3 regions of the Polaromonas sp. P5_D5 genome follow, and region 1 is predicted to be linked to each of the others. Evidence: predicted binding sites of a transcription regulator. Region 1 holds the regulator's gene; each other region holds the start of a gene.

Region 1 (10,017 bases):
ACAACCCCTTGCTGTACGTCAAGCTCGTCATGTTCCTGGCGATTGGGCTGATTTCCATCAAGCCGACCATGATGTTTTTGCGCTGGCGCCGTGAGTTGCGCGCCAGCGGCGCCCTGCCCGATGCGCTGGAAGTCAAACAAGCGCGGCGGCTGGTGATGGTGCAGGCGCACATCCTGCCGTTCATTCCGCTGGCCGCCGTCTTTCTGGCCCGAGGCTTTGGTTAGGCACGCACCCGCGCTGCAGCGTCAGGCTGAAAACAGGCCATGCACCAGCCAGAAGGCGGTGCCCCACATCATCAGCGCTACCAACAGGTCCATCGCGCGCCATATGGCCGGTGTGTTGAGCCTGCGCCCCACGCACCACAGCGCCACACCCAGGCCGGTAAACCACAGCAATGAACCCGTGATGGCGCCCAGGCCGAAGACGGCGTTGTCCGGCCGGGCGTAAGCCAGTGATGCGGTGCCGATGACCACGGCGGTGTCCAGCCATGCATGGGGGTTGAGCCACGACAGCGCCAGTGCCAGCCCGATGGCCTTGCGGCGCGGCATGGCCTCTGCGCCGGCCATATCGGGGTTCTGGGCAGACGCGTGCGCAGGCTGCAGAAAGCGCCGCATGGCCTGGGCGCCATACACCAGCAGCACCAGCGCGCCCGCGCCGGTCATGGCGCCCAGCAGCTTGTCGGAAAGACCGCCCAGTTGCGCAAGGCCGGCAACGCCTGCGGCGATCAGGGCCACATCGGTCAGCACACAGACGGCGACGGTGAGCCAGAGATGCTGGCGTAGCAGGCCCATGCGGATCACGTGAGCGTTCTGCGGGCCTATGGCCATGATGAGCGAGAGGCTGAGGACCATGCCAGTCAGGAAGGCGGGGGCGGTGAGCGGGTTCATGGCCGCAAGTGTGTGCCAGGGCTCATAATAGTTAAATAGAATTAACTAAAATTAGCTTTAGTCAATTATTAATTGATTTAGTAGGCGCCTAACAACATGCTCGATGCCCGACAACTTGAAGCATTGGCCGCCGTGATTGAGCACGGCAGTTTCGGCGAAGCCGCCAAGGCCCTGAGCCTGACGCTGGCTGCCGTGTCCCTGCGCATCAAGTCACTTGAAAACGCACTGGGGCAGCGGCTCCTGGTGCGCGGCAAACAGGTACGCGCCACGTCGGCCGGCCAGGCTTTGCTCGGGCACACCCGGCAGGTTCGCCTCATGGAGGGTGATCTGCTGGCCGGGCTGCAGGGCGGGGGAAAGCCCGCTCGCCTGCAAAGCCTCAGCGTGGCGGTGAACGCCGACTCCCTGAGCACGTGGTTCTTGCCGGGCGTGGCCTCAGCCCTGCACGCTAACGGCCTGCTGCTCGATGTCGTGGTGGACGATCAGGACCACACCCAGGAAGCCCTGAAAAGCGGGGATGTCACGGGCTGCGTCACCGCATTGGCGCAGGCCATGCGGGGCTGCGTGGCTGAACCGCTGGGCGTGATGCGTTACCGCTGCATGGCCTCGCCCGCGCTGGTGGCGCAGTGGAACGAGCCCGCGGCGGGTGGCAAGGCCGCACCGAACCGGCTGGCCCATCGCCTGCTGGCCAGCCCTGCCGTGATCTTCAACCGCAAGGACGCGCTGCAGGATACTTTTCTTGAACAGCATTTCGGGCTGCGCGACGCGCTGTACCCGCGCCACTTCGTGCCGGCGGTGGATGCGTTCGAGCTTGCGCTGGAGCTTGGCATGGGCTGGGGCATGGTGCCCGACCTGTTGCTGGCCGCGCGCACCCGCAAGCCGCCGCTGCAGGAAGTGCTGCCGGGCAGCACGGTCGACGTGCGGCTGTACTGGCAGCACTGGGCACGTGAATCCGTTGCGGCGCAACGATTGACACAGGCGGTCAAGCAGGCGGCGCAGGGGCAGCTGCTGCAGGTGTGACGGTGCATTTATAGATGAAAAGTACCGCTAGCGCTTTGTAGACAAGCGCAAACAGCTATCGAATTAATAGCACCCAGGAGGAATATTGGCACAAAAAAAGCCCGCCATGACATTCATGGCGGGCTGGTTTGATCTGAAAAGACCGGCTTACTTGCTCAGGCACTCTTTCATGAAGGCTTTGCGTTCGTCGCCTTTTTTGCCCTTGGCGTCGACGTTGCAGGTTTTCATTTTGGTTTGCTGCGTTGGTGCTTCTTTCTTGGCGCTCAGGCACTCTTTCATGAATGCCTTGCGCTCATCGCCCTTCTTGCCTTCAGCGTCCTTGTTGCAGGCGCCCATTTTGGTTTGCTGTGCGGTTTTGGCTGGAGCGTCCGCGGCGTGCGCCACCGGAGACAAGGCCATCGAGACGGCAAAAACGGCGGCGATCAGGGATAACAGCTTTTTCATGGTGGCTCCATTGGGTTGGGAAACAGGTTTGAGTTCCGGCTGGAATTCCAACACATAACGCCGCGCCGGGCAAATTCGATGACAGGGTATCTGAGGGGTCCGAACGGCAGATGGCTTAACCGTAAAATCAGACCATGCTCTCGATTAAAAAAGACCTGCTCGCGGCTCTGGCCGCGGGGCTGGAAGAACTTTCCCCCGGCGCAGGCGACAAAGCTGCCTTTGAATCCCCCAAGGTGGCGGCCCATGGCGACTTCGCCTGCACGGCCGCCATGCAGCTGGCCAAGCCGCTCAAGCTCAACCCGCGCCAGGTGGCCGAAAGCCTGCGCGCCAACCTGCTCAAGAAGCCCGCGTTTGAACGCTGGGTAGACGCCATCGAAATCGCCGGCCCCGGTTTCATCAACATCCGCCTTAAGCCCGCCGCCAAGCAGGAGACCGTGCGCGAAGTGCTGGCCGCCGGCGCGCAGTTCGGCGTGCAGCCGGCCGACCCGGCACGCAAGATGATCGTCGAGTTCGTCTCGGCCAACCCGACCGGCCCGCTGCATGTGGGCCACGGCCGCCAGGCCGCGCTGGGCGATGCGATCTGCAACCTGTTCGCCACGCAAGGCGCCAAGGTCTGGCGCGAGTTCTATTACAACGACGCGGGCGTGCAGATCCAGACCCTGGCCACCAGCACACAGGCGCGCGCCAAAGGCATCAAGCCCGGTGACGCCGGCTGGCCCGAGTCGGCCTACAACGGCGACTACATCGCCGACATCGCGGCCGACTTTCTGGCCAAAAAGACCGTCAAGTCGGACGACCGCGAATACACCGCCTCGGGCGACGTGGAAGACATGGACTCGATACGCCAGTTCGCCGTGGCCTATCTGCGCCACGAGCAGGACCTGGACTTGAAGGCCTTCTCGGTGAAGTTCGACAACTACTACCTTGAGTCCAGCCTGTACAGCTCGGGCCGTGTCGATAGCGCCGTGGCCAGACTGAAAGAGGCCGGCAAGACCTACGAGCAGGATGGCGCGCTGTGGCTGAAGTCGACCGACTACGGCGACGACAAAGACCGCGTGATGAAAAAGAGCGACGGCAGCTACACCTACTTCGTCCCCGACGTGGCCTACCACCTGGCCAAGTGGGAGCGCGGCTTCGGCAAGGCCATCAACATCCAGGGCATGGACCACCACGGCACCATTGCCCGCGTGCGCGCCGGGCTGCAGGCCGCCGGCGAAGGCATTCCCCAGGGCTACCCCGACTACGTCCTGCACACCATGGTGCGCGTGGTGCGCAACGGCGAAGAGGTCAAAATTTCCAAGCGCGCCGGAAGCTACGTCACCTTGCGCGACCTGATCGAATGGACCAGCGCCGACGCCGTGCGCTTCTTTTTGCTCAGCCGCAAGCCGGACACCGAATACATCTTCGACATTGACCTGGCGCTGGCCAAAAACAATGAAAACCCGGTGTATTACGTGCAGTACGCGCATGCGCGCATCTGCTCCATCCTCACCACCTGGGCCGGCCAGGGTGGCGACGAAGCCAGCCTCAAAGCTGTCGACCTCTCGGCGCTGGACAGCCCGCAGGCGCAGTCATTGATGCTGCTGCTGGCCAAGTACCCCGACATGCTGACCAACGCGGCTGACGGATTTGCACCGCACGACGTGGCTTTTTACCTTCGTGAGCTGGCGGCCAGTTATCACAGCTATTACGATGCCGAGCGCATCCTGGTGGACGACGAAGCTGTGAAGCTTGCCCGTCTGGCGCTGGTCGCCGCGACTGCGCAGGTGTTGCACAATGGCCTCGCAGTGCTGGGCGTGAGCGCCCCGCGCAAGATGTAAACCGTGGCGAAAACCATGCGAATTTCAGGACAAGGCAATGAACGTGGGCAAGGTATGAATACACAACGAGGCGGAACCCTGTTGGGGTTGATCATTGGCGCGCTGATCGGCCTGGGCGCGGCGCTGGCGGTGGCGGTTTACATCACCAAGGTGCCGGTTCCTTTCATGAACAAGAGCCAGGCACGCAACCCCGACAGCGATGCTGTTGAAGCCAAGAAAAACAAGGACTGGAACCCGAACGCCCCGCTGGCCGGCAAAAACCAGCCCAAGCCGCCTCCTCCGGCAGCGGTTGAAGTGCCTGGTGTTCCAGTACCCGACCCCTCCGCCGGAGCCACCCCCAAGGCCGCCGCTTCAGCGCCGGCCAAAGTGGCCAAACCAGCGCCTGCCGATCCGCTGGGCGATCTGGCAAAGGCCAAGGTCGAAGGCCTGTCATCCGGTCCGGGAGCGGATCCCTTCAGCTATTTCATTCAGGCCGGTGCCTTTCGCACGCCGGAAGATGCGGAACAGCAACGCGCCAAGTTGCTGCTGCTGGGCATGCAGGCCAAAGTGACGGAACGCGAGCAGGCTGGCCGCACCGTGTACCGCGTGCGTCTTGGCCCTTTCGACAAGAAGGAAGATGCCGACAAGGCCAAGGAGCGCCTGGACAACAATTCCATTGAAACCGCGCTGGTCCGGGTCCAGCGCTGAAGCCCTCATCCAACGATAGGCTGAACTTTTCACGAGGCTGGTGTACAAACCCCTATACCCCGCGCCACGAGGCATCCGCCAGAGGGGCGGTTTCCGGGCTATTTCTGTCATTCCAGGAGAAAAATCTGATGCAACGCCGTGAGTTTTCGTTTTCAGCCGCCGCCCTGGGCGGCATCGCCGCCCTGCCCACCCTGGCACAAGCCCAGGCCAAGGCCTTCAAGGACGGCGAGGATTACCTGACGCTGGACAAGCCGGCGCCGACCGAAGCCGCCGCCGGCCGGGTCGAGGTGGTGGAATTCTTCTGGTACAACTGCCCCCATTGCAACGCCTTCGAGCCGCAATTCGAAGCCTGGATGAAGCAGATCCCCAAGGACGTGTCCGTGCGGCGTGTTCCAGTGTCCTTCCGGCCCGATTTCGAACCTCAGCAGCGCCTGTATTACGTGCTTGAGGCCATGGGCAAAATTGAGGAACTTCACAAGAAGGTGTTTGCCACGATTCATGTGGAAAAACAACCGCTCAACACGCCTGAGCTGATAGCTGCATGGGCTGAAAAGCAGGGCCTCAACAAGGCCAAATTCGTTGAGTTCTACAACTCCTTTTCGGTCGCCTCCAAGGCGCGCAAGGCCACACAGCTGCAGGATAGCTACAAAGTGGCCGGCGTGCCGTCGCTGGGTATCGCCGGGCGTTATTACACCTCGTCGGACCAGACCCAAACCATGACCCGCGCGCTGCAGGTCACAGATCACCTGATCACCCAATCCCGCAAGGCCAAATAAAGAAAGCGCCCGCGGCCGTGCGCCGCGCCAAACACCGGCTCAAAAAACCCGCCCGATTTCCGGCGGGTTTTTTTATGCCCCTAATATTCCCCGTGCAAGCCATTCCCGCAGCTGGCATGGCTACAATGACCCAACACCAAGCAGCAAGATTCGTGCCTTATGAAACACCCCATTTTTTCCCTCATCCTGCCGGTCATCCTGGCGCTGGGGTCGGCTTTCCCGGCCGCTGCCGAAAAAGCTGATCGGGACAAACCCATGAACGCGGAGGCAGATGCCCTGCGTTATGACGACCTGAAGCAAACCAGCGTTTTTACCGGCAATGTGGTGATCACCAAGGGCACGACCATCGTGCGCGGCGAGCGCGTTGACGTCATGCAGGATCCCGAGGGCTACCAGCAGGCGGTGTCCGTCGCGGCGCCCGGCAAGCTGGCGTTTTACCGGAAAAAGCGTGACGGCGTAGACGAGTACATCGAAGGCGAAGGCGAACGCATTGAATATGACAGCCGCGCCGACCTGGTGAAGTTCATCAAGCGGGCGGTGGTGCGCCGCTACAACGGTGCCACCCTGGTGGACGAAACCACCGGCAGCCTGATTGTTTATGACAACAACACCGACGTCTTCACCGTGGATGGGGGCGCGCAAAACCGTACGGCCAGCAACCCCACGGGGCGGGTTCGCGCCATGCTGTCACCCCGCGCGACAGCCTCGGCACCCGTTGCGGCACCGCCCGCGGGCCCAGCCCCGGTTCTGCGCCCCAGCACGACGCTGGGCAATGAAAAGAACTAGAAAGACCTGCACAGATGGATGTGGTGACTGACACTTCAGCGGCCCCGGCCGCTCCTGCCCTGACCCCCAGCCGCCTTGTTGCGCAAGGTCTGCAAAAATCGTACGGCAGCCGCAAGGTGGTGCAGGACGTTTCGCTGTCCGTGCAAAAAGGCGAAGTCGTGGGCCTGCTGGGCCCCAACGGCGCGGGCAAAACGACCTCGTTCTACATGATCGTGGGCCTGGTGCGCGCCGATGCAGGCGAAATTTCCATCGACGGCGAGTCGGTCGAGCACATGCCGATTCACCTGCGTGCCCGCCTGGGCCTGAGCTACCTGCCGCAGGAAGCGTCGATTTTCCGCAAGCTCACGGTGGAAGAAAACGTGCGTGCCGTGCTGGAGCTGCAGCTCGACAAAACCGGAAAACCGCTGGGGCGCGCAGACATCGAGTCGCGGCTCGACGCCCTGCTGCAGGATTTGCGGGTAGATCATTTGCGCAATTCACCGGCACCGGCGCTCTCGGGCGGCGAGCGCCGCCGGGTCGAAATCGCGCGGGCGCTGGCAACCCAGCCGCGCTTCATCCTGCTGGATGAGCCCTTTGCCGGTATCGACCCCATTGCCGTGATCGAAATCCAGCGCATCATCGGTTTCCTCAAATCGCGCGGCATCGGCGTGCTGATCACCGACCACAACGTGCGTGAAACACTGGGCATTTGCGACCACGCCTACATCATCAGCGACGGCCACGTGCTGGCGCAAGGCACACCGTCCGAGATCGTGAATAACGCCGATGTGCGCCGCGTCTATCTCGGCGAACACTTCAAGATGTAGAACATGGTTCCCCCCTGTTGTCGCTCACTTCGTGTAGCTCCCTCTCCCCCTCCGGGGACGGCGCCTGCGGCCTGGCAAAGCCAGTTCCGCGGCGCCCGCTGGTTAAAGACGTATTGCCTCAACCTTCCGCAAGTTTGAAAATCCAGTGAAACAAGGTCTGTCACTCCGCGTCTCGCAGCATCTTGCGCTGACACCTCAACTACAGCAGTCGATCCGGCTGTTGCAGCTGTCGACGCTTGAGTTGAGCCAGGAGGTCGAGCAGATGCTCGACGAAAACCCGTTTCTGGAAGTGTCGGAAGAGACGGCGGTGCGCGAAGAGTTTGGGCTGGAGCACATCAACACGCCGGTAAGCCAGGACAGCCGCGAGTTTGAATCTGCTACGGATTCGATAGCTGGCGGCGCAGACGAGACTAGCGCTACAGCCCCGAATGACGCAGAAGTCAGTGCGGAGCCCAAGCTCGAGGAAAGCTGGGAAGGCGATGGCACGGTAGAAACCACGCCCGACGACAGCGAGTGGGGAAGCGACGCACCGGCGCGCAAGAACAACAATGAAGAGAGCGAAGCCGAGGCCTCCGACCTCACGGGCAGCCATGAGTCGCTGCAGGACCACCTGCACCGGCAATCGCTGAGCTTGCGCCTGTCGGAGGAAGACCGTGCCGCGCTGCACTTCCTCATTGAATCGCTCAACGACGACGGCTACCTTGAAGACAGCCTGGCGTCGCTCGCGGCCGGTCTTGCAAGAGATGACATGGCGCAGGCGGAAGAACTGGAGCAGCGTTTTGCGATGGCGCTCAAGCTGCTGCACCACATGGAGCCTGCCGGTGTCGGTGCGCGCAACCTGGCGGAATGCCTGAGCCTGCAGCTGCTGGACTGCAAGGACTGCGAAGAAACCCGCGCAGCCATTGCCATGTGCAAGCAACCGATGGAGCTGCTGGCCAAGCGCGACGTGAAACGCCTGTCGCACCTGTGCGGTTTCACCGAAGCCGCCATCAAGGGCGCGATCACGGTGATAGGCCGGCTCGATCCCAAGCCCGGGCGCCGCTTCGTGAACGTGGAGCGCAACCTGATCGTGCCCGACGTCATCGTCATCAAGTCGGGCCGGGGCTTCAAGGTTTCGCTCAATGGCGACGTCATGCCGCGCCTGCGCGTGCACGACATTTATGCCAATGCCCTCAAGCAGCACAAGGGCCAGGGCGGCCAGGCGCTGCAGCAGCGCCTGCAGGAGGCCCGCTGGTTCATCAAGAACATCCAGCAGCGCTTTGACACCATCCTGCGCGTGAGCAGTGCGATTGTGGAACGGCAGAAAAATTTCTTCACGCACGGTGAACTCGCCATGCGCCCGCTGGTGCTGCGCGAAATCGCCGACGAGCTGGGCCTGCATGAGTCCACCATCTCCCGCGTGACCACGGCCAAGTACATGGGCACCCCTTTCGGCACCTTTGAGCTCAAGTATTTCTTCGGCTCCGCGCTCGGCACCGAAACCGGCGGCAATGCTTCCAGCACGGCGGTACGCGCGCTCATCAAACAATTTGTCTCGTCCGAAAGCCTCAAGAAACCGCTCAGCGACAACCAGATTTCCGAAATGCTCAAGGAGCAGGGCATTGAATGCGCACGCCGCACCGTGGCCAAGTACCGCGAAGCCCTGCGCATAGCGCCCGCCAACCTGCGCAAATCACTCTAGCCGCCCAATCAGGCCGCGCTGCCCGTCCCTCAAAGTCAGTCATGAATCAACTCCAATTGTTTTTACCGTGCGCCGCAGGCGTCGAAACCCTGCTGGCCACCGAGGTCAAGCGTGTCACCGGGATCGACGGCAAAGCCTGGCGCGCCGGCGTGCAGCTGCAGGCGTCGTGGCGCGACGCGTTGCAGCTCAACCTGCACAGCCGGCTGGCGCAGCGTGTACTGATCGAACTGCAGCATAACCAGTACCGCAGTGAGCAAGACCTCTACAACGCTGCTGCCAACGTGGCCTGGGAAATCTGGTTCACGCCCAAGCAGACCTTCAAGGTCGAGATCACCGCCCAGCACAGCCCGCTGCAAAGCCTGAACTTCGCGGCGCTGAAGATCAAGGACGCGATCGCCGACCGCTTTCGCGCCAAGTTCGACGACGTGCGCCCCAGCGTCGACACGCGCTGGCCCGACGTGCGCGTCTACGTGCACCTGACGACGGACACCGTCACGGTCTACATCGACACCTCGGGTGAGCCGCTCTTCAAGCGCGGCTGGCGTGAAGACAAGGGTGATGCCCCGCTGAAGGAAACCCTGGCCGCCGCCATGATTGCCGCCAGCGGCTGGGACCAGCTCTGCAAAGAAGGCGTGCCGCTCTATGACCCCTGCTGCGGCTCGGGCACCATCGCGATTGAAGCCGCGCAGATCGCGTGCAACATCGCACCCGGCATCAACCGCCGTTTTGCCTTCCAGAAGTACCTGCCTTTCCAGGGCCATGTCTGGGACGGTCTGCTCGACCAGGCCGAAGCCGCCATCACCGAACCTACCGCGCCGGTGTTCGGCAGCGACGTGTCTTTCCGCATGGTTGACTTTGCCGAGCGCAATGCCGAACGTGCCGGTGTGGCCAATGCGGTGGAATTCCGCGGCGGCGACGCGCTGCAGCGTATGCCACCTGCGCCTTCGGGCGTGATGCTGGTGAACCCGCCTTACGGCGAACGGATCGATGTGGCAGGCGTGGCCGGCATCACCGGCCTGCAGGGACGCGACCAGCGCCGCCAGCAAGGACATGCCGAAGGACGCGTGCAGCAGGACCACCGCAACCAACCCATCGATGAATTTGGCCAGCCGC
Region 2 (10,017 bases), on a different contig from region 1:
TCACTCACTTCGTGTGTTCCCGAGGCCTTGCAGGCCGCGGCTCGCGAGACGCTTCGCCTCTATCGCCCGTCCAAGCCTGCGCAGGCAGGCTTGGAGCCGCGGGCTCCAGCCCCTCGGGGGCCGCCCCGCCTGCGGCCTGGCAAAGCCAGTTCCGCGGCTCGGATTGGCCTTTTTCGGCTCGCTTCGCATCGCCTCTTTGTTGTGGGCACTTTCTGGCGGTTGCAGGGTCAGAGTGTCATGACTGAACTTCGCAACGTTGAAGCGGATTTGTCGCGCTTTCGTGCGCGGGTGCTGGTGGCCAGCTTTGCGGTGCTGTGTGCTTTTTCTCTGCTGGCGGCGCGGCTGGTGTATTTGCAGGTGTACCGCCATGCCGACCTGAACGAGCAGGCCGAAAGCAACCGGACGGCCATCGTGCCCATCGTGCCCAACCGGGGGTTGATCCTGGACCGCAATGGCGTTGTGCTGGCCACCAACTATTCGGCCTACACGCTGGAGATCACGCCTTCCAAGGTCGACAACCTGGAAGAAACCATTGCCGCGCTGGAAAAGGTGGTCGACATCCAGGTGCGCGACAAGCGGCGTTTCAAGCGGTTGCGCGAAGAATCCAAAAGTTTTGAATCGCTGCCCATACGCACGCGCCTGACCGACGAGGAAGTCGCCCGGTTTGCGGCGCAGCGTTTCCGTTTTCCGGGTGTTGACATCAAGGCCAGGCTGTTTCGCAGCTACCCCTATGGCGAGCTGGGCAGCCACGTGGTGGGCTACATCGGCCGCATCAACCAGGCGGAAAAAGAAATCATTGAAGGCAGCGAAGACGAAGGCAACTACCGCGGCACCGACTACATCGGCAAGCTCGGCGTCGAGCAGAGTTTTGAGCAGCAGCTGCACGGCACCACCGGCGTCGAGCAGGTCGAGACCTCGGCGGGCGGCCGCGCCATGCGCAAACTCGCCAGCAACCCGGCCACGCCCGGCAACACCGTCATGCTGTCGCTGGACATCCGCCTGCAGAAGCTGGTGGAAGACATGTTCGGCGACCGGCGCGGCGCGCTGGTGGCCATGGACCCGAAGACCGGCGACGTGCTGGCGTTTGTCAGCAAGCCGACTTTCGATCCCAACCTGTTCGTGGACGGCATCGACACGGAGAGCTGGCAATACCTGCGGGATTCGCTGGACAAGCCCCTGCTCAACCGCGCGCTGCGCGGCACCTACCCGCCGGGCTCCACCTACAAGCCCTTCATGGCCATGGCGGCGCTGGAAACCGGAAAGCGCTCCGCCAGCTTCATCGTCAACGACAACGCCTCCTGGAGTTTCGGCGGCCACGTCTTCCGCAGCCACGGCGACATTGCGCTGGGGGCGGTGGACATGTACCGCGCCATCGTGAAGTCGAGCAACGTGTACTTCTATTCGCTGGCCAACGAACTCGGCGTGGACGCCATGCACGACTTCATGCAGCCGCTGGGCTTTGGGCAGATCACCGGCATCGATATCAGCGGTGAAGTCACGGGCGTGCTGCCCAGCCAGGCCTGGAAACGCAAAGCCTATAAAAGGCCGGAGCACCAGAAGTGGTACCCCGGCGAAACCATCTCACTGGGTATCGGGCAGGGCTACAACACCTTCACCATGCTGCAGCTGGCGCAGGCCACGGCCGTGCTGGCCAACAACGGCGTCAAGCACCGGCCGCGGCTGGTGATCGGCACGCAGGACCCGGTGACGCGCGTGATGCACCCGCTGCCGGCCGATGCGCCGGAAAACCTGGGCTACAAGGCTGAAAACATCGCGATCGTGCGCAAGGCCCTGGTTGGCGTCACCCAGGAAGGCACCTCGGCACGCGTGTTTGCCGGCGCGGGTTACCTGAGCGGCGGCAAAACCGGCACGGCGCAGGCGGTCACCATCGGCCAGAAAGACAAGTACAACAGCAGCAAGATGGAAGAGTACCAGCGCGACCACGCTGTTTACATGGCGTTTGCGCCGGCGGAAGACCCCAAGATCGCGCTGGCAGTGATCGTGGAAAACGCCGGCTGGGGCGCCGGGGTGGCGGCGCCGATTGCACGGCGTGTTTTTGACTATGTGCTGCTGGGCCAGTACCCGAGCGAGGAAGACATGGTGGCGGTGCAGAAGGGGCTGGCGGCAGCGCCCATCGGCAAGCCGCGCCAGGCCGCCGACGTGGCCGGCCAGCTGTCGGCCGGCGCAGCAGGCGCTTCCCCCGGCCCCACGAACGCCGCGGCTGCCGCTGCCGCCAAAGCCAGGACGGCGGCGATTGCGGAGGCGCTCAGCAAGCTGCCGCCGCCCATGGCGGCAGCGGGCATCAACCCCGATTAAGCCGGCCGTCGCTATCGATTTGATAGCTGCTTGCGCATGCCCCTATTGGGCCGGGCGCCAATTTGGTCATTAAACGGTGATGGCCGGATTTCAAGCCAAATTTGCCGGAAACCCATACAGCACATGCGCAAGCAGCTATTAAATCAATAGCAAACGGCCTGCGCACAGTCAGCGCGCAAATGCGTCAAAACCGGTTTTCAGGATCAGCGAGCTGACCACGGCGATAAACACCCCGCGCACAAACCCGGCCCCATGTTTGAGGGCCAGGCGGGTGCCCAGCAGGCTGCCCGCCACGTTGGCCACGGCCATCGTGAGGGCGAAATGCCACCAGACATGGCCCTTCCAGGCAAAGAGCGCCAGCGCTGCGAGGTTGGTGGCGGTGTTGAGCAGCTTGGCCGAAGCCGACGCGTTCAAAAAGTCATAACCCAGCCAGCGCACAAATAAAAATACAAAAAAGCTGCCGGTGCCCGGACCGAAGAAGCCGTCGTAAAACCCCAGCACCAGCCCGATGCAGCAGGCCGCCGCGGTTTCGGCATGCCCGGTAAAGCGGGGCGTATGGTGGCGGCCCAGCTCCTTCCTGGCCAGCGTATAGAGCAACACCGCCAGCAGCACAAAGGGCAGGGTCTTGCGCAAAAAGCCCGGCGAGATGACGGTGACCAGCCAGGCGCCCGCCAGCGAGCCGGTGAACCCGGCGGCCGCCGCCGGCAACAGTGCCGCCCAGCGAAGCTCCACCCGACGGGCATATTGGGCCGTGGCAACCGCGGTGCCCCAGACCGAGGCCCCCTTGTTCACCCCAAACAGGGTGGCAGGATGGGTGGTGGGGAAAACCGCAAACAGGGCCGGCACCAGGATCAGCCCGCCGCCCCCGACGATAGAGTCCACAAAACCGGCGAGCAGGGAGGCCAACGAGACGATGAATAATTCCATGGCCCGGATTGTCCCATCGCATTGAACAGACTCATTGCTATCAAATAGATAGCTGCTTGCGCCCGACAGTCAATGGCTGCGAGGGTTTTTGAGGGTTGGGCCCCGTCAGGGCGGAGGCATAAAAAAAGCGCTGGGGTTGCCAGCGCTTTTTGCAAATCTGCATCTCTTGTGGAATGCCGCTTTGCTTGTGTACTTCTTAATGACTCTCTCGTGTCTCCTCGGCTCCTCGCGTTGCGAGCAGCAAGGCTCGTCAGCAAGTCATCCAATATAGCGGGCGCACTGTCCCAGTGCATTGGGGGTTTCCCGGCCCCGGGCTTTGGGCGGCCGCTGGTTCTGTGGATGTTTTTGGGGCACCACGCCAATCGTTTGCGCACTTTTGCAGTACATATTTTCCGTTGCAGTCCCATCACACGAGCTACTGCGGTATTGGCACGACTTATGCCTGTTGTTACCAATTGTTGGTTGATTGAACAGGCGGGCACCGTATGCATATGAACAGATTTCTGGCCTTGGGTATGTCTTTATGCTTGGGCCTGGCATGCCAGCAAGCCCTGGCACAGACCACGGCTCCCCCGGCGGTGGCGCCGCCAGCAGTCACTGCCAGCGCTCCGGAAGTCGCACCGTCCCCCGCACCGGCCGCTGTTCCTGCTCCTCCCGCCGCACCGGTGGCTGCGGCCTCTGCGCCGCCTGCAGCGGCCGCCCCGGCGCCGCTGACCCAACCGGGACTGGTCGGCGTGGAGACCCTCAATGGTGCCGACACCGCCTGGATGATGACCTCCACCGCACTGGTATTGCTCATGACCCTGCCCGGCATCGCCCTTTTCTACGGCGGCATGGTGCGCAGGAAAAGCGTGCTCAATGTCATGGCCTGCGTTGTCGCCATCTGTGCCGTTGTCAGCCTGCTCTGGTTTGCGGTGGGCTACTCCATCGCCTTCACGCCCGGCAAAGGTGCGCTTGGGCACTATCTGGGTGGTCCCGAGCGGCTCTGGTTCACCGGGCTGGACTACGTGAAGGACGCGCAGAAGGTGGCCGTGAGCCATATTGCGCCCAACATTCCCGAGTCGGTCTACGCCATGTTCCAGCTGACCTTCGCCATCATCACGGCCGCGCTGGTGGTCGGCTCGTTTGTGGAACGCATGCGGTTCTCCGCGATGCTGGTGTTCATGTCGCTGTGGACCGTCGTCGTCTACGCACCCATTGCCCACTGGGTCTGGGAGCCCAATGGCTGGCTGGCGCGCATGGGCGCGCTGGACTTTGCCGGCGGCTCGGTCGTGCACATCAATGCCGGCATTGCCGGGCTGGTCTGTGCCTACGCGCTCGGGCCGCGCCACGGCTATGGCCGTGAACCGTTTACGCCTTTCAACCTGGGTCTGACCATGGCCGGTGCCGGCATGCTGTGGGTCGGCTGGTTTGGCTTTAACGCCGGCTCCGCCGTGGCCTCCGACGGCCGGGCCGGCCTCGCGATGGCCGTCACGCACATCGCGGCGGCCGCGGGCGCTCTCTCGTGGATGGCGGCCGAATGGATTGTTCGCGGGCGTCCTTCCCTGCTGGGACTGTGCTCGGGCCTGGTCGCCGGGCTGGTCGCCATCACGCCGGCGGCGGGCTTTGTCTCGCCGCGCGCGGCCCTGGTGTTTGGCCTGGTGGCCGGCGTGGCCTGCTACTGGGGCGCCACGGGCCTCAAGCGCCTGCTCAACGCCGACGATTCGCTGGACGTGTTCGGCGTGCACGGCGTGGGCGGCATTGTGGGTTCGCTGCTGACCGGCATTTTTGCCAGCAAGGCCATCTCCGGTGTCGAGGGCAGCCTGATGACCCAGGCGATAGGCGCAGGCGCCGTCATGCTCTACAGCCTGTTCATGACGGCGCTGGCCTTGTGGGTCACCTCGCTGATCGTCAGCCTGCGCGTCAGCGAAGCCGCCGAGAGCGACGGCCTGGACATCACCCAGCACGCCGAGCGGTTGGGCACGTAACTGACAAACAACGGACTCCACTTTCAAGGATTGCGCACCATGCCCTCCAGTGAAAAAATTGCCGTTGCGGCCCACCTGCATGTGCTGTTGCGCCGCAAAACCGGCCGCGTGACCGACACCGAGTGGATGGCCGGTAACCAGGAATACGCCGCCGAAATAGCGCGTTTTGCGCGGGAAAAAGCCGCCGAGGATGGCCACGTGGACCTGGCGGTGTGGGCCGACCGGCTGGAAGAAATCATGGCCACCCCCGAGCCCAAGGCACGCGTGCCGCTGGTGCAGTTGGTGTCCGAGGTGGTGAAGGAGCGCAGCCAGCCGGTGCTTGCCCCGGCGCCAGTGCCCGACCGCCAGAGCGCCCGGTCCATCGATACCGAGGAAGAGGTCTATCCTGAATCAGGTTTTATCGAGTCGACATTCGGTGCCATCTTCGGCGAGGGCGAGTCGCCGCGGGAGCGCCGCCAGCGCGACCCGAACGCGCCGCGCTATGTGAAGGGCCTGCGATAACTTGTAGACCCCTGTCTCGGCTCACTGCGTGTAGCCGGAACCCCCCTCAGGGTGGCAACACCTGCAGCCCGGCAAAGCCGGTTCTGCGGTGTTCTTGCCCCGAACACGCCGCGCTTCGTGAAGAGCTTGCGATAGGCCGGCGCAGGGCCGGCGGCCGGTTTATTTCGCCGGTTGTGGTTGCGCTTCCCGCGCACGGTTCAGGCTGTGCGCCAGTATGTTGCGGGTGCGAATGCGGATGTTGGCGCTGGCCTCTTCAGCAAACGCAGCCACATACGGGTGGCCTGCGTTGTCCGCCAGGATGCTGCGTCGCACCTGCTCCAGGCCGGCATCGCAGGCCGCCAGTGCGGCATCGGCGAGCACAAACACGGACTGCTCCGGGTTGTCTTTCAGCGGCTGCAAGGCGCTTTGGGCGCAACGCTGGTAGTCGTTGATGGCCGCGGCCACCGGAGCGCGGGCAATCGACAGCGGGTCCTGGCTGGCGCGCGGCGCCGGGCTACAGGCAGACAGCACGCCCAGCAGGAGGGCGATCGAAAGGGTGGTCAGGTGTTTCATGATGTCAATGCGACACCGGCTGTTTCCGGCGTGGTCCGCATTGTGTCATCGGTGTGCGAACGCAGGATGCTCCCCCGGGGCATAAAGACTGCCGGAAAACGGACCGGGGGTAAATTGCGCTAGCCAGCGCAGGACGCACGCAGTAGCATGCGTGAGCTTTATATATAAGGAGGGACTTATGCGGTGGAATTGCATGTCAGGGGCCTTGGTGTTGGGGTTCGGCGCGTTTTGTATGGGCACTGCCAATGCCCAGGCGCAGGCCCAGCAACTAATACTGGGCATCAGCGAAGGAAGCTCGGGCGGGTTGGACCACGCCCAGGTGATTGCCAAATACCAAGGGCTGGCCGAGGTGATCGGCAAGGCCATGAAGGCCAAGGTCAGCGTGGTGTTTGCGCGCGAGTTCAAGCAGCTGGAAGAAGGCATGCAGACCGGCCGCTTCGACCTGGTGATGGCGCGCCCGAGCGACTACCCGGCGCGCGGCATGCGCGACTACGGCTACAGCTATATCGCCAGCACCAAGCCCGACGGGCAGTGCTTCATCATTGCGCCCAAGGGCTCGGCCCTCAAGACCATCGACGACGTCAAGGGCAAGCGGATTGCCTTGCCCGAGCAGATTGCCTATATGTCCCGCTTCTGTGCCGCAGAGCTCAGGGACAAAGGCATCCTGGTGGACAAGGAAAACGTGCAGTTCGTGCGCGAACAGGCGGCTGTCGGCTTTTACCTCGACAACAAATTCGCCGATGTGGGTGGTGTCGCCTCTTACTCAGGCATTGCCAAGAAATGGGAAAAAGAGGGCGGCCGTATTTTGCACAAGAGCGTGGCGCAGCCCTACTTCCCGCTGGTAGCCCATAAACGCGTCAAGCCCGAACAGCTCAAGGCGATCCAGGAGGAATTGCTGGCGCTGCCCGCCAGCGATGCCGGCAAGGACGTGCTCAAGCGTATCGGCATCGAGCAGTTCGACATCACGTCGGAAGCCCGCATGCGCGAGCTGCTGAAGTGGCTCAATATTTGAACCAGGCCTTTGCCGGCTGTTGCCGGCCCCAGGCTGTGCCGCAGCGTAACTGACTGACCACAAGCGCACCAGCGTCAGCAGTGGCACACCCCCGGTGTGCCGAATCGCCGTCTGCCGGGCGACCCATTTTTCTCCATCCCCTGCGGGGAAGGTCATCCTTCACCCAGTGTTTCCTCCTGCGGATTGCCTTGCGGGGCCGGTTGGTCCGCCGCGCAAACATGCCTTGGCACGCCCTAGGGTTTTCACTAGAAAAAAAAGGCTTAATCACGTTGTAATAGTTATTATTCATAACCATAATTGGCTTCCGGAAACACACTTCACATGACCCCAAAATACCTTCATCTCGAAATGCACGGCAATGTCGCCGTGGTCCGCCTGGCGCGTCCTGCCAAACGCAACGCCCTGGGTGATGCCCTGATCCTGGCACTGCGGAACCTGTTCGAAAGCCTTCCTCCCGAAACAAAAGCCGCCGTGCTTTGCGGCGAGGGTGACCACTTCTGCGCGGGCCTTGACCTGAGCGAACTCAAGGAGCGTGACGCCAGCCAGGGCCTGCACCATTCGCGCATGTGGCACGCAGCGCTGGAGCGGGTGCAGTACGGCCCGGTGCCCGTGATCGCGGCCCTGCACGGTGCCGTGGTCGGTGGTGGCCTGGAGCTGGCAAGTGCCTGCCATATCCGGGTTGCCGACGAAAGCGCCTTCTACGCGCTGCCCGAAGGCTCGCGCGGCATCTTTGTCGGTGGTGGCGGTGCGGTGCGCATCCCGCGGCTGATCGGCGCCGCACGGATGACCGACATGATGCTGACCGGCCGTGTCTACAACGCGGTGGACGGTGAGCGCATAGGCATCGCGCAATACCTGGTTCCCGAGGGCCAGGCTTTCACCAAAGCCCTTGAACTGGCCACTCGCGTGGCAGAAAACGCACCGCTGACCAACTACGCCCTCATGCATGCGTTGCCGCGCATTGCCGAGCAACCGGCAGACCAGGGGTTCTTCACCGAGGCCCTGATGGCCGCAGTGGCGCAAAGCGCACCCGAAGCCAAGAGCCGCGTGAAAGACTTCCTGGACGGCAAGGCCCGCAAGGTCCAGAAGGGCTGACCAGGCCGGGCGGGCAGGCAAGAGAGACATCCAGAAAAGAGACAGCAGACAGAAGACAGAACAGAAGAGACAACCATGAGCGCCCCGAAATTTCGTCCCATGGCCTTTGGCGTGACCCGTGTGGTCCTGCGCGACGGCGTACCCGGCGTGCGCTACCTGCGCGCAGACCAGGACCTGCAAGCCTTCCCGACCCGTATCACCGACCGCCTGCAGCATTGGGCGCTGACGGTCCCAGGCCGCAGCTTCATGGCGCGGCGCGAAAAACTGGAAGGCGGTAAAACCGGCGACTGGCGGCACATAACTTATGCCGAAGCTTGGGTCTCGGCCCGCAACATCGCGCAGGGGCTGATTGACCGGGGCCTGAGTGCCGAACGCCCGGTGGTCATCCTGTCGGAAAACGATCTGGAGCATGCGCTGCTGGCGCTGGGTTGCATGCTGGCCGGCGTGCCTTTTGTGCCGACGTCTCCGCCCTACAGTCTGGTCAGCCAGGACTACGACAAGCTGCGCCACGTGCTCAAGACCGTGACGCCGGGCCTGGTGTTTGCCGCCGACGGCGCGCGCTACGCCAGGGCCATCAACGCAGCCATCGGCGACGACGTCGAGGTGGTGTTGGCCACCGGGCAGGTCGAAGGGCGCGCCACCACGGCGTTTGCCGAACTGGCTGCAACGCCGGCCACGGATGCCGTAGGCCGCGCCATGCAGGCCACGGGGCCGGACACGATCGTGAAATTCCTGTTCACCAGCGGCTCCACCAAGATGCCCAAGGCGGTGATCAATACCCAGCGCATGTGGTGTGCCAACCAGCAGCAAATGGCGCAATCCATGCCGGTGCTGCAGGACGAGCCACCGGTGCTGGTCGACTGGCTCCCCTGGAACCACACCTTCGGCGGCAACCACAACTTCGGCATGGTGGTGTTCCATGGCGGAACGCTCTACATCGACGACGGCAAGCCGACCCCGGCGCTGATGCACGAAACCCTGCGCAACCTGCGCGAGATTGCCCCCACGGTGTACTTCAACGTGCCCACCGGCTTTGAGGCCATCGCCAGCGCCATGAAAACGGACGCAGAGCTGCGGCGCAACCTGCTGTCGCGCGTGAAGATGTTTTTTTATGCCGGCGCTGCGCTGGCCCAACCCGTGTGGGACAGCCTGTACGAGTCCGAAGAAAAAGAAGTGGGCGAGCGCATTGTCATGGCGACCGGCCTGGGCATGACCGAGTCCGCGCCGTTTGCCATCTTCGTGACCAACCCCAACGTGAAAGCCGGCGACCTCGGCGTACCCGCGCCCGGCATCGAGCTCAAGCTGGTGGACACCGACGGCAAAACCGAGGTGCGCTACAAGGGCCCCAACATCACGCCCGGCTACTGGCGCGCACCGCAGGAGACGGCAGCAGCCTTTGACGAAGAAGGCTTCTTTTGTACCGGCGACGCCGTCAAATGGATTGATGAGGGCAACATTCACCTCGGGCTCAAGTTCGACGGGCGCATCGCCGAGGACTTCAAACTGGCCACGGGCACCTTTGTCAGCGTGGGCCCGCTGCGTGCAAAGATCGTCGCTGCGGGAGCGCCTTACGTGCAGGACGTGGTACTCACGGGCATCAACCTCAAGGAAGTGGGCGCGCTGGTGTTTCCGACACCCGCCGTGCGC
Region 3 (10,017 bases), on a different contig from region 1:
ATCTCGCCGAAGTCACCGACAGCATGAAGGGGAAGATCACCTCTTATGTCCAGAACCGTGACCGCGGTTATTCGGCCCCAGGGCAGATTGGCATAGGCGGCGAGGCGGTCCGGCAGGCCGGTGCCGCTGCCGATGTGGAGCTTGCTCCGGGCACGCGCGTGCTGGTCAAGGCAGACAAGCGCGACGGCGATCTGCAGAATAACCAGAACGCCGAGCTTGCGGTGCGGCAGACGCTGAACAGCGAATGGGAAGTCGCTGTCGGGGTCCGTGCGGACGATCGTTCCAATGTCACGCCGAATGCCAGTCCGTTGCTTTCCCAGACCGGATCGCGCACGGATGCGCAGGTGAGGGCGGATTACCGGCCTGATCGTGCGGGTGGAAAACCCGGCGAAAAAGAAAACTGGGAAGCTTACGGTTACGTTCAGGGGACGCTGGAGCGTGACGATACGCGCGACCCCAACAACCGCGTCGGCCTGGGTGGCGCACTGCAAGTCAGCGAACGCGTGAAGCTCAGCGGCGAAGCATCCGGCGGCAGCATGGGCGCCGGCGGCAAGCTGGGCGCCGACTACCGCATCTCCGACCGGAGCAATGCCTATCTGGCGTACACGATGGAAACAGAAAGCCCGGATGTCGCGTGGCGCGGCCGCCAAGGGACGCTGGTCTCTGGTGCAAGCACCCGCGTGTCCGATCAATTGCGGGTGTTCGGCGAGGGCCGTGCAGTCAATGGGGCCGGCCCGCAAAGCTTGACGCAAGCCTTTGGCATGGACTGGTCGCCCAATGACCGCTGGAACTGGGGCGCCAAGGTCGAGTTCGGAACCGTGTCCGACCCATTGGCTGGTGACCTCAGGCGCCGTGCGCTCGGTGGCTCTGTCGGCTACAAAAAGGACAGCCTGAAATACGGCGGTAATCTTGAGTGGCGCAACGACCGGAGCAATGTGTCCGGCGAACGTACCACCTGGCTGATGCGCAACACGGTGGGCATGCAGGTGGACCCTGCCTGGCGCGTGCTGGGCAAGCTCAATGTCTCGCGTTCAAGCAACAGCCAGGGGGCCTTTGTCGACGGTAACTACCATGAGTTTGTGCTGGGCAGCGCCTACCGGCCGGTTGACAACGACCGCTGGAACACCCTGTTCAAGTACACCAATCTGCACAACGTGCCGACCGCGGGCCAGCTGACCCCTTCGGGCCAGGCGGCCGACTACGCGCAGCGCAGCCAGGTGTTTTCCGTCGACACGATTTACGACGTGAAGCCGTGGCTTTCCGTCGGCGCCAAATACGCGTTCCGCATCGGCGAGCTGAAAATGCCGGTTGCCGGCGGGGAGTGGTTCTCCAGCCGTGCTGATCTTCTGATCTTCCGGGCGGATCTTCACCTGGTCAAGGAGTGGGACGCCCTGATTGAATGGCGCAACCTGCGCGCCACGGAGGCGCAGGATGCAAAAGCCGGCATGCTCCTCGGTGTCTATCGCCACCTTGGCAAGGGGGTGAAGGTTGGGGTGGGATACAACTTCACCAAGTATTCCGATGACCTGACCGACCTGTCTTACCGCAGCCGGGGCTGGTTCCTGAATGTGCTTGCCACCTATTGAACGTTTGAAATTAACAGGCCTTCGCGCGGTTGTGCGGCGGCGGTCAATGGGCTGCCTTGAGCGCCCGGCGGTACTGCACGGCTTCCGCGACGTGGACGACCTGGACGGCCTGTGCGCCTGCGAGGTCGGCAATCGTCCTGGCCACTTTCAGGCAGCGATGAATGCTGCGGCCTGACCACCCTAACCGCGCTGCTGCTGTGTTCAGGAATTTCGCGGCCGCGTCATCGAGCTGGCATTGCGCATCAATGGCCTGGCCTTCCAGTGCCTGGTTGGTGGTGCCCTGCCGGGCAATAGCACGATCACGTGCCGTGGCAACCCGGGCCCTGATAACGGCGGTGGCCTCGCCCGGCGCCGCGTTGACCAGTTCATCGGCTGCGAGCGCACCCACCTCAACATGCAGGTCGATGCGGTCCAGCAGCGGGCCGCTGAGCTTGCCCTGGTAACGCGACACCTGTTCGGGCGAACAACGGCAAGCCCGCAAGCTCGAGCCGAGGTAACCGCAGGGGCAAGGGTTCATCGCTGCAACCAGCTGAAAGCGCGCCGGGAACTCGGCGCGCTGGGCGGCTCGCGAAATGGTGATGGTGCCGGACTCCAGCGGTTCACGCAGGGCTTCCAGGGCTGCCCGCGGAAACTCCGGAAGCTCATCCAGAAACAGGATGCCGCGGTGCGCCAGGGAAATTTCACCAGGCCGCGGCGGGGAACCACCACCGACAAGCGCAACGGCGCTGGCCGTGTGGTGAGGCGCGCAGGTGGGGCGTATCGCCCATTTGTCCAGCGTGAACCGGCCGCCCAATGACGCCACCGCTGCGCTTTCCAGCGCTTCTTCGGTGGTCATGGCCGGCAGAAGGCCCGCAAAGCGCTGTGCCAGCATGGATTTTCCGGAGCCTGGGGCGCCCATCATCAGTACGCTGTGCCCGCCGGTCGCGGCAATTTCCAGGGCGCGTCGGGCCGCCGCCTGGCCTTTGACGTCGGCCAGATCAGGATACGGGGACTGCCCCGAAGGCACGATCGGCTTGACGCGAGACCAGCCTTCCCCTGCTTCGATGGGGGTGTCGCCCGGCAAAAATTGCCTCACCACATCGAGTAAATGGTGCGCCTGAAAGATTTCGGCGCCGGGGACCAACGCTGCTTCCTGGGCGCTGGCCTCCGGTAGCACCAGCTTCGGCAGCTTCTCGGCGGCCAGCCGTTCCGGGCGTGCCAGGGCGAGGCTCATGGCAAGCGCTCCCCGAATGGGCCGCAAGTCGCCGCCCAGCGACAACTCGCCGGCGAACTCATAGCCTTCCAGTTTGCGGGCGTCGATCTGGCCGCTGGCCGCCAGGATGCCGAGCGCGATGGGCAGGTCGAACCGGCCGGAATCCTTGGGAAGGTCGGCGGGTGCCAGATTGACCGTAATGCGTTTATTGGCGGGAAATTCCAGTCCGGCGTTCTGGACGGCCGAGCGCACGCGTTCACGCGCTTCCTTGACTTCCGTTTCCGCAAGCCCGACCAGCGTAAAGCTGGGCAAGCCGTTGGCAAGATGCACCTCCACCTGCACCGGCCTTGCTTCCAGGCCCAACAAGGCGCGGCTATGCACTAAAGACAAGCTCATTCGAAACTCCCTCCCTCAGAGGCGGCATCACAACTGAACCCGAGGCCATCCCGGGTTGCAGGCGCACCAGACCTTCACGTAAGACGAGTATCGCCTAGCGAGAGAAGCCACCCGCCGGTTCACCAGAAAGGTGTGCCCCACTGCATCCGATAGCGGCACTCACTTTCGTCCCGCGCATTTGCCTGGTTGTGTCAGTGCCGGGATCCGCCGTGGCATTCTTGCCGCCGATCTCCTGGTGCTGACCATCCCAGAAACGAACGTTGCAGAAGACCGCCGTGCACTAAAGACAGGCTTGGTGATGCTTTTTTGGTTTTATGCTCCAAAATTGTGCGCTTGAATGCCCTTTATTGGTGCATCGTATTCGGCGCAATTCGCGGAGGTTCGCTCGAAGTTCAAGGGCAGGCCGGTCATCCATGCAAAGCGTCTTTGGCACGTTACCTGCTAAGAAGTCCACGCAAGTTGCCAACCTTTGGAGCTTCTACGGAGACTCCATCAGCAATGACTCGTACAAAAGCCTTAATCCGGCTGAGGTGGTGCTTGACGATGCTGCTTCCCTATTCATCCCTGGAGGAAACCTGAAAATGAAACTCGTAACGGCCATCATTAAACCGTTCAAGCTGGACGAAGTGCGTGAAGCGCTTTCCGGCATTGGCGTGCAAGGCATTACTGTGACTGAAGTCAAAGGCTTCGGCCGCCAGAAAGGCCATACCGAGCTGTACCGCGGCGCCGAGTATGTCGTCGATTTTCTGCCCAAGGTCAAGATCGAAGCAGCAGTCTCCGACGAGCTGGTGGATCGCGTGATTGAAGCGGTTGAGGGCGCCGCCCGCACCGGCAAGATCGGCGACGGCAAGGTTTTTGTTTACAACCTCGAGCAGGTCGTGCGCATCCGTACCGGTGAAACCGGCAAGGAAGCGCTGTAAGGCTTACCCCAAAAAACGAAGAGAACATAGACATGAAAAAACTACTTGCCTCCCTTGTACTGGGACTGAGCCTGCTGACGACCGGCGCCGTGATGGCGCAGGCCCCGGCAGCTGCACCCGCCGCTTCCGCCGCAGAAGCCAAGCCGGCTGAAGCTGCTGCTTCCGCCGCCGCGCCTGCCGCAGCGACAGCACCCGCCGCTGCAGCAGCAGCCTCTGCACCGGCTGCCGCTGCGCCCGTTCCCAACAAAGGCGACACCGCCTGGATGATGGTTTCCACGCTGCTGGTCATCATGATGACCGTGCCCGGCCTGGCGCTGTTCTACGGCGGTCTGGTCCGCAGCAAGAACATGCTGTCGGTCCTGATGCAGGTCATGGTGACGTTCTCGATGATCGTCGTGCTGTGGTTTATCTATGGCTACAGTCTGGCCTTCACCGAAGGCAACGCCTTCTTCGGCGGCTTCGACCGGCTCTTCATGAAGGGCATCTGGGACAACGTTGCGGGCACCTTTGCCAATGGCGCCACCTTCAGCAAGGGTGTCGTGATCCCCGAGATCGTGTTCGCCGCCTTCCAGGCTACATTTGCCGGCATCACCTGCGCGCTGATCGTCGGCGCCTTTGCCGAACGCATCAAGTTCTCCGCAGTGCTGCTGTTCATGGCAATCTGGTTCACCTTCAGCTACGCACCTATCGCCCACATGGTCTGGTTCTGGATGGGCCCTGACGCCTACACCGGCAAGGAAGTCGCCGACGCCATGAGCGCCAAGGGCGGTTATATCTGGCAAATGGGCGCCCTGGATTTTGCGGGCGGTACTGTGGTGCACATCAACGCCGCTGTCGCCGGCCTGGTCGGCGCCTTCTGCATCGGCAAGCGTATCGGCTACGGCAAGGAAGCCATGGCCCCTCACAGCCTCACGCTAACCATGGTCGGTGCCGCATTGCTGTGGGTGGGCTGGTTCGGCTTCAACGCCGGCTCCGCCCTGGAAGCCAACGGCTTCGCCGCCCTGGCCTTCATCAATACGCTGGGTGCTACCGCTGCCGCTGTGCTGGCATGGTGCGTCGGTGAGGCGCTGATGCGCGGCAAGGCCTCGATGCTGGGCGCAGCGTCCGGCGCCGTCGCCGGCCTGGTGGCCATCACGCCCGCAGCCGGCAACGTCGGCATCGGCGGCGGCCTGATCATCGGCCTGATCGCCGGCTTCGCCTGCCTCTGGGGTGTGAACGGCCTGAAGAAACTGCTGGGCGCCGATGATTCGCTCGACGTGTTCGGCGTGCATGGCGTGGGCGGTATTCTGGGCGCGCTGCTCACCGGCGTTTTCAACTCGCCAGCCCTGGGTGGCCCAAGCTTCGTGGGTGACTGGGTGACCGCCACGGCCGTGACGCCTGACGCTTACACCATCGCCGGCCAGGTCTGGATCCAGGCCAAGGCCGTGCTGATCACCATCGTCTGGTCCGGTGTGGTTTCCTTCATCGCCTTCAAGGTGGTTGACCTCACGATCGGCCTGCGCGTCAGCGAAGAAGACGAACGCGAAGGCCTGGACATCACCTCGCATGGTGAGACCGCCTACAACCGTTAATTCATAGTCAGACGAATTCGGGCTGCCCCAGGGCAGCCCCCTGATTGAGTATCTCCTTTGGATGTTCAGCCCGCTGGCGCAAGCCGGTGGGCTGTTTTTTTTGGCGCGTGCCTTGTGGGCGTTGCATGATCGCCGGGATTGGGTTGCGGGGGCGTTTCCGGCTGTGGCCCTGCCGGTGCTAACCTTGGGTGCCTATCCACTTTTCAGCCTTTCAAGGAACGCCGCATGACATGGCAAACCGTTGTTGCACAACCCAGTGAACTGGGTGAATCGCCGTTCTGGCATCCCGACGAGCAAATGCTGTATTGGGTTGACATTCCAGGCCGGCAGATTCACCGCTGCAACGTCTTTATGGGGACGGTACAAAGCTGGCCCATGCCGTCGGAGCCCGGCAGCATTGCGCCGGCCCGTACACAGGGGCAAGGCAGTGGCCTGGTGATCGCATTGCGCGACGGCATTTACCGCGCCCGCGAGTGGGGCGCCGAGCTCCAGCAACTCATGCGGGCCGGCCATGACACTGCCACGACGCGGTTCAACGACGGCAAGGCCGATCCGCGCGGCCGCTTCTGGGCCGGCACGATGTACGAACCACGGGACAAGTCCGTGGCCGAGCTTTTTTCCATCGACTGCCGCAATAGCCTTGTGCCTGCGGTAGAACGCAAGGCAGGCGGCGCCATCATCGCCAATGGCCTGGCGTGGTCGCCGGACGCCGCAACCGTGTACTGGACGGACACCCCCACGCACACCACACATGCCTGGGACTGGGATGCCGACAGCAACGCCATGGCAAACCGCCGCGTTTTCCACCAATGGCCCGGCAAACCCGCTGGCTGGCAGTTCGGCATGCCCGGTTACGGCGGGCGGCCCGACGGCGCTGCGGTGGATATCCAGGGCAACTACTGGGTGGCCATGTTTGAAGGTGCGCGCCTTCTCAAGCTGTCGCCGGCAGGAGAGTTGCTGGCTGAAATTCCCGTGCCGGCGCAATGCCCGACCATGCCGTGTTTTGGCGGCGACGACCTGCAAACGCTTTACATCACCACGGCACGCTACAACCGGCCAGCTGCCGAGCTGCAGGCCTATCCCGAGTCGGGCTGCGTGTTTTCGATGCGGGTGGATGTGCCCGGCTTGCCGGTGAATTTTTTCGAGGATTGAGCTTCGCCTCTGAAAAAACCGAACAGGCGGCATGCAAAAAGATCAACTCCCCAGGCGCGATACCCACGTACCATCCCAGCCATGCCTTCAGATACCGATGATGTGATGGAGTCCCTGCGCGGGCGAATACGCACTGCCGCTGCCGCCGGTACGCCGCTGCGTATTCGGGGTGGCGGCACCAAGGACTTCTACGGCCAATCCCTGGAAGGTGACATCCTCGACATGACGCCATACGCGGGTGTGATCAGCTACGAACCCAGTGAACTGGTCGTGACTGCGCGCGCCGGCACGCCGCTGGCTGAACTCGAAACCTTGCTGGCGGCCCAGGGCCAGTGCCTGCCCTTCGAGCCGCCGCGTTTTGACGATTCTGGGGCAAAAGCCACCGTGGGCGGCATGGTCGCCAGCGGCCTGAGCGGGCCGGCACGCGCCAGCGTGGGCGCGGTGCGTGATTACATGCTGGGCCTCAAGCTCATCAACGGGCGTGGCGAACTGCTCACGTTTGGCGGGCAGGTCATGAAAAATGTGGCGGGTTATGACGTCTCACGGCTCATGGCGGGTGCCCTGGGTACCTTGGGCGTGCTCACTGAAGTGAGCCTCAAGGTGCTGCCGGTGGCGCCTGCCGAGGCCACCCTGCGTTTTGAATGCAGCCAGGCGCAGGCGCTTGACTGGCTGAACGCCTGGGGCGGCCGGCCCTTACCGCTCAACGCGAGCTGCTGGTCGGAAGAAGCCGACATCGGTACGCTCTATCTGCGATTGCGCGGCGCTGTCGCCGCCGTCGAAGCCGCCTGCAAGGTGCTGGGCGGCGAGAAACAAGGCAGCGCCGAAGCTGCCGGCTATTGGCAGGACTGTCGCAACCAGCAGCACCCGTGGTTCCGGGCACGCCAGGCCGACCAGGACTTGTGGCGGCTGTCCTTGCCGCAAACGGCCCATGTTCCGGATTTGCCCGACTCGCCGCTGGTGGAATGGCATGGCGCCCAGCGATGGGTACGGGCAGGCGCCGGGCAGGCAGAGGCACTGCGCGCGGCCGCTGCTCAGGCCGGCGGGCATGCTACTCTTTTTATAGCTGTCAGCGCAATGCCAGCGGGAGCTACAGCCCGATTTGATGCATTAAAGCCGCCGCTGGACCGGATCCACCGGGACCTCAAGCGCGAGTTCGATCCCGCCGGAATCCTTAACCGCGGCCGCATGGCGGCGGGCTGGTAGTTCATGCGTCGCCTGCGCCATCTCACCGGGCAGCACCGCACGCCCACCATCAACCGCCTGCTCGGCGGCGTGCTTGCGTTCAATGCCGGAGCTGTCAACGCGGGGGGCTTCCTGCTGGTCAGCATGTACACCTCGCACATGACGGGGTTTGTCTCCATCGTGGCCGACAACCTCATCCTCGGGAACCTGACGCTGGTGCTCGGTGCGGTGGGCGCCTTGCTGGCCTTCACCCTGGGTGCGGCCGTGACGGCCGTGCTGGTCAATTGGGCGCGCCACCGGCACCTTCGCAGTGAGTTCGCCCTGCCGCTGTTGCTCGAGTCAGTTCTTTTGCTGGTCTTCGGCCTGCTTGGCGCAACGCTGAACCGGCAGACGCCGTTCGCCGTGCCTCTGACCGTGCTGGTGCTGGCCTTCACCATGGGCCTGCAAAACGCACTGGTCAGCAAAATCTCGTCCTCCCAGATCCGCACCACGCATATGACCGGTGTCATCACTGACCTCGGCATCGAGCTCGGCAAGATGTTTTACTGGAACCGTACCGCCAGCTCCATGGAGTCCCGTGTGCGCGCCAACCGTATCAAGGTGCGGCTCTTCGGCACCTTGCTGGCCATGTTCATTGCCGGCGGCCTGGTCGGTGCGGCCGGCTTCAAATACGTCGGTTTCATCTGGGTCGTGCCCCTGGCCCTCATGCTGTTGACCTTGTCCTTGCCGCCGCTGTATGCGGATTTCCGGCGCGCTGCCCGGCGCAAGGCCCTCGCTCTGGCCCTGAAAGAAGGGTCCTGACACCATGCAAACCCACCTCGCCCCTGAATTCAAAAACACCGCTGACGGCCTGGAGGCTGAAGCCATCTTGCGCAAATGTGTGCATTGCGGTTTTTGCACGGCCACCTGCCCCACCTACCAATTACTGGGCGACGAGCTTGACGGCCCGCGTGGACGCATCTACCTCATCAAGCAAGTGCTGGAGGGTGAAGCGCCCACGCGCAAGACCCAGCTGCACCTGGACCGGTGCCTCACCTGCCGCAACTGCGAAAGCACCTGCCCCAGCGGGGTGGAATACGGCCACCTCGTGGATATCGGCCGCAAGCTGGTTGACGAGCGCGTGCCGCGCCCGGCCGGTGAGCGTGTCGTGCGCTGGGCTCTCAAGGAAGGCCTTCCGTCGCCGCTTTTTGCGCCCGCCATGAAGGCCGGGCAAGCCGTCCGCGGCCTCTTGCCCGCATCGCTCAAAAACAAGGTGCCGGCCAGGCAGGCCGCCGGCCCATGGCCCGCGCGCCAGCACGCCCGCAAGATGCTCATGCTCGAAGGCTGCGTGCAACCCGCCATGATGCCCAACATCAATGCCGCCACGGCGCGTGTGCTCGACGCCGCCGGCATACAAACGGTGGTGGCGCAAAAAGCCGGATGCTGCGGCGCCGTCAAGTTTCACCTGAACGACCAGGAGGGCGGCAAGGAAGAAATGCGGCGCAACATCGACGCCTGGTGGCCGCACGTGGACGCTGGCGAGGGCGCCGGTGTTGAAGCCATCGTCATGAATGCTTCGGGCTGCGGCGTCACCGTGAAGGAATACGGCCACCTCCTCAGGGACGATCCCGCCTACGCGGCCAAAGCCGCACGCATCAGCGGGCTGACACGCGACCTCAGCGAGCTCATGCCGGAGCTGGTCGGTGAGCTGCAGGGCAAGGTCAGGGCGCAAGCCGGCACGCTGGCGTTTCATCCGCCCTGCACGCTGCAGCACGGCCAGCAGCTGCGCGGCGGTGTCGAGACGCTAATGGGCGCACTCGGCTTTAACGTCAAGCTGGCGGCCGGTGAGTCGCACCTGTGCTGCGGTTCGGCTGGCACCTACTCCGTGCTGCAGCCCGACATCGCGTATCAACTGCGCGATCGCAAGCTCGGCAACCTGCAAGCCACTGCACCCGAAACCATCATCTCAGCCAATATCGGCTGTATTACGCACCTGCAAAGCGGCACGGCAACGCCGGTGCGGCACTGGGTCGAAGTGC

Evidence for each region. The regulator sigma-54, encoded in region 1, starts transcription at its own class of promoters, with help from an activator protein. The targets are predictions, from matches to a motif close to TGGCANGNAANCTGCTTT.
Region 2: the regulator sigma-54 is predicted to act here: its motif matches at 3,671-3,688, upstream of ACXJKE_RS16615 (ammonium transporter).
Region 3: the regulator sigma-54 is predicted to act here: its motif matches at 3,602-3,619, upstream of glnK (P-II family nitrogen regulator).

Annotation. Positions count from the first base shown of each region.
Region 1 is NZ_JBFUMJ010000006.1:101,690-111,706, forward strand. Features, by position in the region: gene ACXJKE_RS20210 (DUF2214 family protein) at 1-224, shown strand, start outside; gene ACXJKE_RS20215 (LysE/ArgO family amino acid transporter) at 246-887, opposite strand; gene ACXJKE_RS20220 (HTH-type transcriptional regulator ArgP) at 984-1,904, shown strand; gene ACXJKE_RS20225 (PsiF family protein) at 2,052-2,348, opposite strand; gene argS (arginine--tRNA ligase) at 2,483-4,168, shown strand; gene ACXJKE_RS20235 (SPOR domain-containing protein) at 4,223-4,855, shown strand; gene ACXJKE_RS20240 (thiol:disulfide interchange protein DsbA/DsbL) at 4,984-5,631, shown strand; gene lptA (lipopolysaccharide transport periplasmic protein LptA) at 5,791-6,417, shown strand; gene lptB (LPS export ABC transporter ATP-binding protein) at 6,432-7,223, shown strand; gene ACXJKE_RS20255 (RNA polymerase factor sigma-54) at 7,369-8,904, shown strand; gene ACXJKE_RS20260 (THUMP domain-containing class I SAM-dependent RNA methyltransferase) at 8,946-10,017, shown strand, end outside.
Region 2 is NZ_JBFUMJ010000004.1:32,724-42,740, reverse strand. Features, by position in the region: gene mrdA (penicillin-binding protein 2) at 238-2,316, shown strand; gene ACXJKE_RS16620 (sulfite exporter TauE/SafE family protein) at 2,485-3,243, opposite strand; gene ACXJKE_RS16615 (ammonium transporter) at 3,759-5,210, shown strand; gene ACXJKE_RS16610 (hypothetical protein) at 5,250-5,711, shown strand; gene ACXJKE_RS16605 (hypothetical protein) at 5,871-6,263, opposite strand; gene ACXJKE_RS16600 (phosphate/phosphite/phosphonate ABC transporter substrate-binding protein) at 6,496-7,275, shown strand; gene ACXJKE_RS16595 (crotonase/enoyl-CoA hydratase family protein) at 7,597-8,370, shown strand; gene ACXJKE_RS16590 (feruloyl-CoA synthase) at 8,446-10,017, shown strand, end outside.
Region 3 is NZ_JBFUMJ010000004.1:80,770-90,786, reverse strand. Features, by position in the region: gene ACXJKE_RS16875 (OmpA family protein) at 1-1,586, shown strand, start outside; gene ACXJKE_RS16870 (YifB family Mg chelatase-like AAA ATPase) at 1,630-3,174, opposite strand; gene glnK (P-II family nitrogen regulator) at 3,756-4,094, shown strand; gene ACXJKE_RS16860 (ammonium transporter) at 4,127-5,665, shown strand; gene ACXJKE_RS16855 (SMP-30/gluconolactonase/LRE family protein) at 5,891-6,817, shown strand; gene glcE (glycolate oxidase subunit GlcE) at 6,899-8,020, shown strand; gene ACXJKE_RS16845 (YoaK family protein) at 8,024-8,800, shown strand; gene glcF (glycolate oxidase subunit GlcF) at 8,805-10,017, shown strand, end outside.